2 regions of the Paenibacillus sp. LK1 genome follow, and region 1 is predicted to be linked to the other one. Evidence: predicted binding sites of a transcription regulator. Region 1 holds the regulator's gene; the other holds the start of a gene.
What was found. Region 1 encodes CtsR, which represses protease genes until heat stress. Its sites were predicted from a motif close to ATGGTCAATAAAGGTCAAACA; they were not measured.
Positions count from the first base shown of each region.

Region 2: the regulator CtsR is predicted to act here: its motif matches at 1,528-1,548, upstream of clpP (ATP-dependent Clp endopeptidase proteolytic subunit ClpP).

Region 1 covers NZ_PEII01000022.1:57,949-63,671, forward strand. The annotation lists gene CS562_RS30890 (ATP-dependent Clp protease ATP-binding subunit) at 1-1,479, opposite strand, end outside; gene mcsB (protein-arginine kinase McsB) at 1,669-2,739, opposite strand; gene mcsA (protein-arginine kinase activator protein McsA) at 2,768-3,292, opposite strand; gene CS562_RS30905 (CtsR family transcriptional regulator) at 3,323-3,784, opposite strand; gene CS562_RS30910 (GNAT family N-acetyltransferase) at 4,257-5,432, opposite strand; rRNA gene rrf (5S ribosomal RNA) at 5,662-5,723, opposite strand, start outside.
Region 2 covers NZ_PEII01000023.1:38,480-44,202, forward strand. The annotation lists gene CS562_RS31095 (stalk domain-containing protein) at 1-648, shown strand, start outside; gene clpP (ATP-dependent Clp endopeptidase proteolytic subunit ClpP) at 840-1,436, opposite strand; tRNA gene CS562_RS31105 (tRNA-Arg) at 1,616-1,690, opposite strand; gene CS562_RS31110 (sugar-binding transcriptional regulator) at 2,174-3,199, shown strand; gene gap (type I glyceraldehyde-3-phosphate dehydrogenase) at 3,305-4,312, shown strand; gene CS562_RS31120 (phosphoglycerate kinase) at 4,462-5,643, shown strand; gene tpiA (triose-phosphate isomerase) at 5,677-5,723, shown strand, end outside.

The sequences.
Region 1 (5,723 bases):
TTCTTTCAGCTTGTTCACCGGAATTCCAGTCCAGTTGGCTACCACTTGCGCGATATCCTCAGGCGTTACTTCAGAATCCGTGCGACCTTGTTTTTCTTTCCATTGGTTCTTCGTTACATCCAGCTCTTCACGGATTTTTTGTTCCGTGTCACGCAGAGCTGCTGCTTTCTCGAATTCTTGGCTTTGAACCGCTGCGTCTTTTTCCTTACGGATATCTTCGAGACGGCTTTCCAATTGTTTGAGGTTTGGTGGGATCGTGTAAGAGTTCAATCTTACTTTGGAGCCCGCCTCATCAATCAGGTCGATCGCTTTATCCGGTAGGAAACGGTCTGTAATGTACCGATCAGACAGTTTAACCGCCTGCACAATCGCTTCATCCGTAATTTTCACCCGGTGATGCGCTTCGTAACGATCACGCAAGCCGTGTAAAATCTGAATTGCTTCTTCTGGAGAAGGCTGATCCACCGTGATCGGTTGGAAACGGCGCTCCAGGGCAGCATCTTTCTCGATATATTTGCGGTATTCATCCAGTGTTGTTGCACCGATGCACTGCAATTCTCCACGGGCCAAAGCTGGTTTCAAAATGTTCGAAGCATCAATTGCACCTTCCGCTCCGCCTGCACCAATCAGGGTATGCAATTCGTCGATGAACAGGACAATGTTACCCGCTTGACGAATTTCATCCATAATTTTTTTCAAACGATCTTCGAATTCACCACGATATTTTGTACCTGCAACAACCGAACCCATATCTAAGGTCATGACACGTTTGTCACGCAAAGTCTCCGGAATTTCGTTGGCGATAATTTTTTGTGCAAGTCCTTCAGCGATGGCTGTTTTACCTACACCTGGCTCACCAATCAGTACCGGGTTATTCTTGGTACGACGGCTCAGAACCTGAATAACACGTTCGATTTCTTTACTACGTCCAATCACTGGGTCCAGGTTGTTCTCTCTGGCATACGCCGTAAGGTCACGTGCCAGACTGTCCAGTGTTGGTGTGCTGACATTGGCAGGTGTGCCGTTATGACTGGATACAGCTTCGCTGCTGCCAAGCAATTGCAGTACTTGTTGACGTGCCTTGTTCAAGCTAATACCCAGGTTGTTCAGCACACGTGCCGCAACCCCTTCGCCTTCACGGATCAATCCCAGCAGGATATGCTCTGTGCCTACATAGGTATGGCCCAATTTGCGAGCTTCATCCATAGACAGTTCAATTACTTTTTTCGCACGAGGCGTATATGCAATGTTCGTAGGTTGCTCTTGGCCACGGCCAATCAGCGTTTCTACTTCATCTTGAATTTTTTCCAATCCGAGTCCCAGGCCGATCAGCGCTTTGGCTGCGATGCCTTCGCCTTCACGAATGAGGCCGAGCAAAATGTGCTCTGTACCGATGTTATTATGACCAAGACGGACAGCTTCTTCCTGCGCCAATGCGAGCACCTTTTGGGCCCGTTCCGTAAATCTTCCAAACATCATATCTCCTGCACCTCCATGGTTTTGGATAAAACGGGGGCTGTTAAAAGGATCCCACCGTATTCTTCATATCATTTTTGTTTGCAGCCATGCTGCGAATAAAATCATTCAGCATTCATTTATAGAAATGCTCTATTATATAAAAAGCCGCAGATGCGACGTGAAACCTTTTATAAACGACTCTTGATCAACCTAAGATTGATTGGCTGCACTGATCGTATCACGGATCAACTGAGCCCGATATATGTCACGCTCATCTGTCCGCATGTCTTCCCCAAATGTTTTTTGCAAAAAGCCCGGCTGCGTCATCACATTCAACTCGTTCATCACGGTTATGGACAAGCCGTCCAACAAGCCGAGATCTACGCCAAGTCGAACATCAGACAGACGCTGTGCAGCTTCCTTCGAATCGACGATGGCTGCATGGGACAGAATGCCGTATGAACGCATAACCCTGTCGGTAATTCGCAGCCTAGAGTCGGTAATTAACCGTTCTCTAGCAGTACGCTCATGCCCAATCATCTGTAAAACAACACTATGCAGGTTATCGATGACTTCTTGTTCCGTCTGCCCCAGTGTGATCTGGTTCGAGATCTGAAACAGGTTACCCATCGCCTCACTGCCTTCACCGTAAATTCCCCGTACAGTCAGTCCGACTTGGGAGACTGCCGTTAAAATGCGGCCAATCTGCTGTGTCATCACCAGAGCGGGCAAATGCATCATGACAGATGCTCTTACACCTGTACCTACATTCGTAGGACAGCTGGTTAAATATCCTCTGCGGTCATCAAAAGCATAATCCACATGCGCTTCAAAAGCATCATCTATGGCGGAAGCTTTCTCCCAGGCTTCTTTCACCTGGAACCCCGGATAGAGGCACTGGATACGAAGATGATCCTCTTCATTAATCATAATACTGACAGATTCATCCTCACTGAGAATAACCGCACCATTTCTGGATTCGTTCGCAAGACTAGGACTGATTAGATGTTTCTCTACCAGCACCCGTTTGTCAAGGTCATCGATATCAATCAGATCCAAGGTATGAAAATCTCCAAAGGCATGAACGTCATCGTATTGAAGTACTTCGCTCAGCTTATTCAGCACTTCTTCCGATTGCTCATTGGAAGCCAGCATCGGAAACGGATAATGCTGCAGGTTGCGTGCGATCCGGACCCGGCTGCTAATGACGATTTCGGAATCAGCCGCATCACTGCGCATCCAGTCGCTGAGCGCCTTCTCTGTAAAACGAAGATTAGGCATTACGCATCCCTCCTACTCATCACAAACTTTACTCCTGAGCTATTTCTTTTTCAAGTTCCCTGATCTGATCACGAATTTGAGCAGCTTCTTCAAACTCCTCTTGCGTTATGCTCTCCTGAAGATCCCGTTTCAGATCAGCAATCTGTCGTTTCACCTTGATGCGACCACCAGCTCGTGCAGGCACTTTACCCACGTGGGAAGTGCTACCATGAACCCGTTTGAATAGCGGATCCAAACGACTGTCAAAATATTTATAACATGAGCTACAGCCAAAGCGGCCAATTTTGCTAAACTGTGAATAGGTCATCCCGCATTCTTCACAACGAAGGGATTGCGCAGGTGTTGCTCCTGCACTGCCATTTTTGCCTGTAGGCTCAAAATCAAGCAACCCGGACAATAAGTTATGAATGGAAAATCCGTTGGATGTTCCCGGAATCATTTCCCCTTTTTCACGAGCGCATGACTCACAAATATGGAATTCCGTTTTCTCTCCGTTCACGATTTTCGTGAAATGGAGTGTTGCCGGACGTTTGTTGCATTCTTGGCACAGCACAATGATGTACCCCCTTGATCCCGATAGTTTTCATTTACCGAGCAAAGATATTAACATCGCCTTTAACATTCTGGCACGAATTTGATCCCGGTAAGGAAGTTTGACCAATATAATCTCTCTCGATACAGCTGCCCGCATCAACCCGGCTTCCCTTTTGCTTAAGAAACGTGCTTCTTCCAGTTGGTAGATCAGACCTTCGGCAGCTGTCTGCCCGATCTCATCTCCAATACTATGGTGCAAATGGTTATGCAGAGCCGAGTGAGCCGGCAATTCAATCCGCTGTATGCGAACATAACCGCCGCCGCCACGTTTACTCTCTACAAGGTAACCTTTTTCGAGTGTAAATCGGGTGCTGATGACATAATTGATCTGGGAAGGCACACATGAAAATTGGTCAGCCAGATCATTACGTTGAATTTCGACCATTCCTTCGGGACTTTCATGCAAAATACTCTTCAGATATTGTTCGATAATATCAGAGATATTACGCATCCACTCATCCTCCACTGTCTGAAACGTTAAGTCAATAAGGACCCACACGCCCCTACAGAGTACACCTTCTCAACCCATTTAACCAATCAAGGAAACAGCGAAACTGATCTTCAACGGTCTTTAACGGGAGAGCGAAGGACGCTCGAAGGTCCTTTAATATTGCTTTTATCCGCTGATGTGCACTACCTTTAAAATGGCTCCCACCACCGGATTGCAGAAAGAAAGCTACGTAAGTATTTAACCTTTAGTTGACTTTGACTTTCTTTGACTTTATATACATTATAGCATATTTTGTGGTTTTGCCAAGAGGGAGCACTATTCATTTTTTACGATTTTACACGAAATATTCGGCTGACACAAAAAAACCTCTCCAAAATAGCTGGAGAAGTCCATTTGTCTCACACTAGCAACGTATTGCTATACAAGTTAAATCTACAAAATTGATCCTAGAATATTCGTTACTCTATGAGGATCAGAAAAAATCAAGTAAATACGTTTCCCGTTTAGGAATCGCTTGTTCCAGAGCCTTAATCGCTCCATTTGGTCCTTCAATTCTACCTATTTGAGCCATCTCTGCGGGCCTGCGATACCCCATCAGTATTGCGGTGAGCGCCTGAATGTCTACTTTAACAGTTTGATCTTTAGCAGCCGGCTCAGATGTTTTCCAAATCGAAGCTGTACCGTTCATCGCCACATTCAACTGCCATACCCCTTCATTCCATGGTGCGTGTGCATCCTCTACCTGGAGATTAATCTGTACTGGTGAGTCTGGGCTCGCAAAAGGATACTGTGAAATAAATTGTTCTACACTCACAATACGTGCCATAAAGAATGGTATAACTTCCTGCTGAATCCGCGGATTGTCTAATTGAAAAGCAAGCATATCACTGGCTGGTGCCTGTAAAGTTACTTCCTCAATCATGGAATCATGGTTCGCAATAAAGGTCCATAAACCTTGTCTTGCCTCTTCATTCAAGTAAATGATCTCTCTAATGGTAAACTTTCTTTCCTTAACCTCATATAAAACATAGCCTTGTGCTTTACCAGCTTCATCATAATATACAGCCTTCTGGCTGGCTCCATTAGTGAGAACTGAGTTCTCCCATCTCGCATCATCCCGGATCAAAGTTCCGTTATAGCGCTCAGCATACGAACTGTATACTTCCTTTAATATGCTGAGTCCCAGATCGCCACGACGAATTGTTCCAGGGGTTGCCTTTTTCGCAGGCAGATGAGCTGTAGGCACTTTATATCGTTTAAACTCAACATACGTCTCCCAACCATATCTCCGATAAAACGCAAAAGAGAACGGATGCAAAAACGATATACTTTGTTTCTTACGGTTCATTTCCTCAAGCGCATGCTTCAACAGTCCAGCTACCCAGCCTTTACGTCTATATTCTGGCCATGTCGCTACTCCCGCAATACCGCCCATCTCGAACGATCTCCCATGAATATAGGTTTGAAAAGGAATAATGTGAAGTTTGGCACCCAATTGTCCTTCCTCAAATACACCCCATATATCCTGAGAATCAAATTGACTCCGTCGCTTCTCCGTCTGTTCTTCACTCATTACCACTTGAAAAGCATACTCGGAGAGTGCCATCGCTGGCTCAAAATCATCAACGGTTAATTTCTGAATTTCCATATCGTCCTGCACCCCGTTCTCTAAGTTATGATATCTTTCAAATCATGGCCTGATACGTGATGTATGTATCCATTTATGAGTGTGTCAGAGGAACGGGACAAAGTCAAACAAGAGATGCGCTGGCATCTCTCGGGAATATTTTTTTCGTGTATTATAATTGTTCCACCTGATCTATAGTAAAAAAACGCAAATAAAAACCACCACCGAATAACATCGGCAGTGGTTCTTCGCTTGGCGGCGTCCTACTCTCCCAGGACCCTGCGGTCCAAGTACCATCGGCGCTAGAGGGCT
Region 2 (5,723 bases), on a different contig from region 1:
ACGTTGAGTAAAGTGAAGCAAAATAGCGTGACAGTCAAAGCGGCAACAGTGAAGGTCAGCATCAAGAACGCTGAAGTCGATATTCAATATCCTCAGGTGAGCGGACTGGCTAACGATAAAGCAGAAGCGGCTATCAACAAGGTGCTGAAAGATGAAGTCGATGCTTTCGTAGCGGATTTTAAAAAACAAACCAAGGAATTTGGTGACGCAGCAGCGAACCGTCCATACGCATTTGAGAGTTCTTATGTTGTGACGTATAACGAAAATGGTGTGCTTGGGCTCATTACGCAAAGTTATCAAGATTATGCGGGCGCACATGGCATGACGTTCCGTACAGGTCACACCTTTGCTCTAGATTCCGGTAAAGAATTGAGTCTGGATGATGTGATCCAAAATAACAAAACCGTACGTGAGACAGTAAGTAAAAAAGTGGGAGATCAGCTTAAAGCAAGTGGTGGTTACCTTGAAGGCTATAAAGGTCTGAATAAAGATCAGGATTTCTATGTAACACCAACAGGTGTAGTTGTATTCTTCCAGTTGTATGAATACACAGCTTATGCGGAAGGCTTCCCGGAATTCCCGTTCACATACAAAGAGCTACTTCCTAAAGGCACAGAACCGTTCAGTGGCTTAACAGCAGACAAGTAAAGTATTAGATTTTCTATGAAAGTTAAGTGAATCGATTGAATTTGTATTATGCACTCTTAAATTATCATCAAAAAAAGGACGCCCTCGTCATATTGACGAGAGCGTCCTTTTTTCATATAGCCAACTCAACTGAGCGTTGCCGTTTGAGTTGGCTATATGGTATATCCGTTTAATTGGCGATTCGGCTCGGCTTAGATGCCTTGGGAACCTACGTTTTCGATAACTTTATCGATGATACCGTAATCAGCAGCTTCAGCAGCACTCATAAAGTAGTCACGATCTGTATCTTTCTCGATACGCTCCAGCGGTTGGCCTGAGCGCTCAGCGATGATGCGGTTCAACGTATCACGCATTTTCAGGATGCGGCGGGCACGAATTTCGATGTCCGAAGCTTGACCTTGCGCACCACCAAGTGGTTGGTGAATCATGATTTCGCTGTTAGGCAATGCAAAACGTTTACCTTTGGCACCTGCGTTCAACAGGAATGCACCCATCGAAGCCGCCATACCTACACAGATGGTAGATACATCCGGTTTGATGAATTGCATAGTATCGTAAATCGCCATACCGGCTGTAATGGATCCGCCTGGGCTATTGATGTATAAGTGAATGTCTTTCTCCGGATCTTCCGCAGCTAGGAACAACATCTGTGCCATGATGGCATTCGCCACAACGTCATTTACATCACTGCCAAGGAAGATGATACGATCCTTCAGCAATCTGGAATAGATGTCATAGGCGCGCTCACCGCGGTTGCTCTGTTCAACGACCATTGGAATATAACTCACGTGAAAAACCTCCTCGGAAATGTAAATGTTAAATTGGTGTTTATATATAAACTGTTACCGTATTACCCACATCATAAACAATTTCAAACAAAAAGTCAAAGAAAGTCAAACTAAGTTTTAAAAAAAAGAAACCTATTCGGTTTCATTGGTTAAGAGTGTTATGAGCTACTAATTAAGAATGGCGCGCCCGCCAAGAATCGAACTTGGATCTCAGGCTTCGGAGGCCTACGTCATATCCATTGGACCACGGGCGCACATTGATTATTGCTGCGAGCATAGTTGCTTAAAAGCAGTTTTGAAATAAAAGTTTCAAATATGTGACAGCAATAATGATTATAGCTCATGAACAATTGAATTGCAAGCAGATGTTCGCTGTTTTGGTTTGGAATACCCTGAAAATGATCATGATGAAGATAAGTGGATAAAGAGCGGAAATAGGTAAATGCTAAAAGAGGTTTTGGACATGCCATATGAAAGACAATAGCAAGCAATATGTAGATGAGAATTTTACTTTGCTTCTATATATGGTATCGAACAGGTTGTTCTCGATCATGGGAGATTGACATTGTGAAAATAGGCGCGTACAAACGCCTGAAACGTGTCGAAATAACGCTTCGAAACACTTGCATGTCGCGTCAGTTTTAGGTAGAATAGACGTGGGACTTAAAAAGTTAACCCGGGACGTTTTAGGGCCATGAAAGAGAGCTTGGAACGAGAAGCTTGCGGGAGTGGAAAGCATGCGAACGATTTTAGAAGTGCAAAAGCAGCTTCTGCCTGATCTCATGGATGTCTTGAAAAAGAGGTATACGATTCTGCGCCAGATCATGTTATCGGATGTGATCGGACGAAGAACGTTAGCTAATTCCATGCAGATGACCGAGCGGGTTCTGAGGGCTGAGACCGATTTGTTAAAGGCTCAGGGACTTATTGAAATTGACAGTGCAGGGATGAAGATCAGTGAGGCAGGGCATGAATTGCTGCAGCAGTTGGAACCCGTCGCCAAAGAGCTGTTCGGATTATCCGAACTGGAAGAACGCATCAAGCAAGCCTACGGTCTGCAAAAGGTAGTTGTGGTTCCCGGCGATTCGGACATTTCTCCATTTGCCAAACGGGAGCTGGGCAGAGCCGGAGCGAAGGCTCTGGGTAATATTATGAGTGATAACGATGTTGTCGCCGTTACAGGCGGTTCAACAACGGCTGAAGTCGCTGAGCAATTGACTCCGCCAACATCGCTGAAAGGTGTCTGGTTTGTACCGGCACGCGGTGGGCTGGGAGAAAGCCTCGAAATTCAGGCCAACACGATAGCATCCACGATGGCAAAACGGGTAGGAGCCCAATACAAACTCCTGCATGTACCGGATTTGCTTAGTGATCATGCCTACGAATCACTAATCCAGGACCCGAGTGTTCAGGAGATTCTGCAGCTGATCCGAAAATCGCGGATTGTCATTCATGGAATCGGTGATGCCGTAGAGATGGCACGGCGCCGCAAACTTGCGACAGAGATCATAGATGAACTCCAGGAGCAAGGGGCCGTATCGGAATCCTTCGGTTATTACTTTAATGATCAGGGTGAGGTGGTACATACCATGCTTACGCTGGGCATGCGACTCCAGGATATTGAACGAACCGATGTCGTGATTGGGATTGCAGGTGGCAAGAGCAAGGCTGCTGCCATACATTCTGTTCTTCGATTTGGTCAGGAAGATATTCTGATTATTGATGAGGCTGCTGCTGAAGTCATCGTCGCTGAAATGGAATAAGGTTTTATTTGCACCACAACCATTGTTGTCTTGACGGACTTCACCGTCTGTCTTGAATATATAAGCTTCATAAAAAATTAATCAAAACTTGGGAGGAACTTACTCATGATTAAAGTAGGTATTAACGGTTTTGGACGTATTGGTCGTTTGGCATTCCGCCGTATTCAAAATGTAGAGGGCATTGAAGTTGTAGCAATCAACGACTTGACTGATGCTAAAATGCTGGCTCATTTGCTTAAATATGATACAACTCAAGGTCGCTTCGATGGCGATGTTGAAGTACACGATGGCTTCTTCAAAGTGAACGGCAAAGAAGTTAAAGTATTGGCTAACCGTAACCCAGAAGAACTTCCTTGGGGCGACCTGGGCGTAGATATCGTTCTGGAATGTACTGGTTTCTTCACAACTAAAGAAGCAGCTGAGAAACACTTGAAAGGTGGAGCTAAGAAAGTTGTTATCTCCGCACCAGCTACTGGCGACATGAAAACCATCGTTTACAACGTAAACCATGAAATCCTCGACGGTACTGAAACTGTAATCTCCGGCGCATCTTGCACAACTAACTGCCTGGCACCTATGGCAAAAACACTGCAAGACAAATTCGGAATCGTTCAAGGTTTGATGACTACAATTCACGCTTACACTGGCGACCAAAACACATTGGATGCTCCACACCCTAAAGGTGACTTCCGTCGTGCTCGCGCAGCAGCTGAAAACATCATCCCTAACACAACTGGTGCTGCTAAAGCAATCGGTTTGGTTATTCCAGAACTGCAAGGCAAACTCGACGGTGCAGCTCAACGTGTACCAGTAGCTACTGGTTCCCTGACTGAGCTCGTGACTGTATTGGGTAAAAAAGTTACTGCTGAAGAAGTTAACGCAGTAATGAAAGAAGCTTCCGATCCACAAACTTTCGGATACACAGAAGACGAAATCGTATCTTCCGATATCCAAGGTATCACTTTCGGTTCCCTGTTTGATGCAACTCAAACTAAAGTTCTGACTGTTGGCGACCAACAATTGGTTAAAACTGTAGCTTGGTATGACAATGAAATGTCCTACACTGCTCAACTGGTTCGCACTTTGGAGCACTTTGCAAAAATGATCAAGTAATATCTGCAATAACATAGAGCGGAAACAGATGCTATTGTTTCCGCTCTTTATATATCAACATTTTGCAAATTTCTCAAAAACACCAGGATTGACAAGGGATTTGGGCCCTTGATTGATCCACCAAATACATGGGTGCGGAGGAAATACAGATGAACAAAAAAAGTGTACGTGATATCGAATTGACAGGAAAACGGGCTTTTGTCCGTGTAGATTTTAATGTGCCGCTCGAAGATGGTAAAATTACAGATGACAAACGTATTCGTGCCACGCTTCCTACGATTAACTACTTGATCGAAAAAGGCGCTAAAGTTATTTTGGCAAGCCACATGGGTCGTCCAAAAGGCGAAGTGGTTGAATCCATGCGTTTGACTCCAGCTGCTGAGCGTTTGTCCGAATTGCTCGGTAAAAAAGTCGTTAAAGCGGATGATTCCGTTGGCGAAACAGTAAAAGCTCAAATCGCTGAACTGAACAACGGCGACGTATTGTTGCTTGAGAACGTTCGTTTCCACGCAGGCGAAGAGAAAAACGATCCGGAACTCGCTAAACAATTTGCAGAACTGGCTGACGTATTCGTTAACGATGCATTCGGCGCAGCTCACAGAGCACACGCTTCGACAGAAGGTATCGCTCACCTGTTGCCAGCAGTATCCGGTCTGTTGATGGAGAAAGAACTTGAAGTGTTGGGCAAAGCAATCTCCAACCCTGAGCGTCCTTTCACAGCAATTATCGGTGGTTCCAAAGTTAAAGACAAAATCGATGTGATCGACAACCTGTTGAACATTGCAGACAACGTAATCATCGGTGGCGGTCTTTCCTACACATTCATGAAGGCTCAAGGTTATGAAGTAGGTCAATCCCTGCTGGATGAGTCCAAACTGGATGTAGCTCTGGGCTTTATCGAAAAAGCGAAAAAACTGGGTAAAAACTTCTATCTGCCAGTTGATATCGTTATCTCCGACGACTTCAGTGCGAACGCAAACACGAAGATTGTTGAAGTTGGCGACATTCCTGCAGATTGGGAAGGTATCGACATCGGTCCTAAAACACGTGAGATCTATGCTGACGTTGTTAAAAACTCCAAACTCGTTGTATGGAACGGACCAATGGGCGTATTCGAAATCGAGCCTTTCTCCCACGGTACTCGTGCAGTAGCGGAAGCTTGTGCTGAGACATCGGCATACACCATCATTGGTGGCGGTGACTCTGCAGCAGCAGCTGAGAAGTTTAAATTGGCTGACAAAATGGACCACATCTCTACAGGTGGCGGTGCATCGCTCGAGTTCATGGAAGGCAAAGTGCTTCCTGGCGTAGTTGCATTGAACGACAAGTAAGCTTTAAGCTATAGCATGAAGGAGTTGAAAACCATGAGAACACCGATTATCGCAGGTAACTGGAAAATGTTCAAAACGGT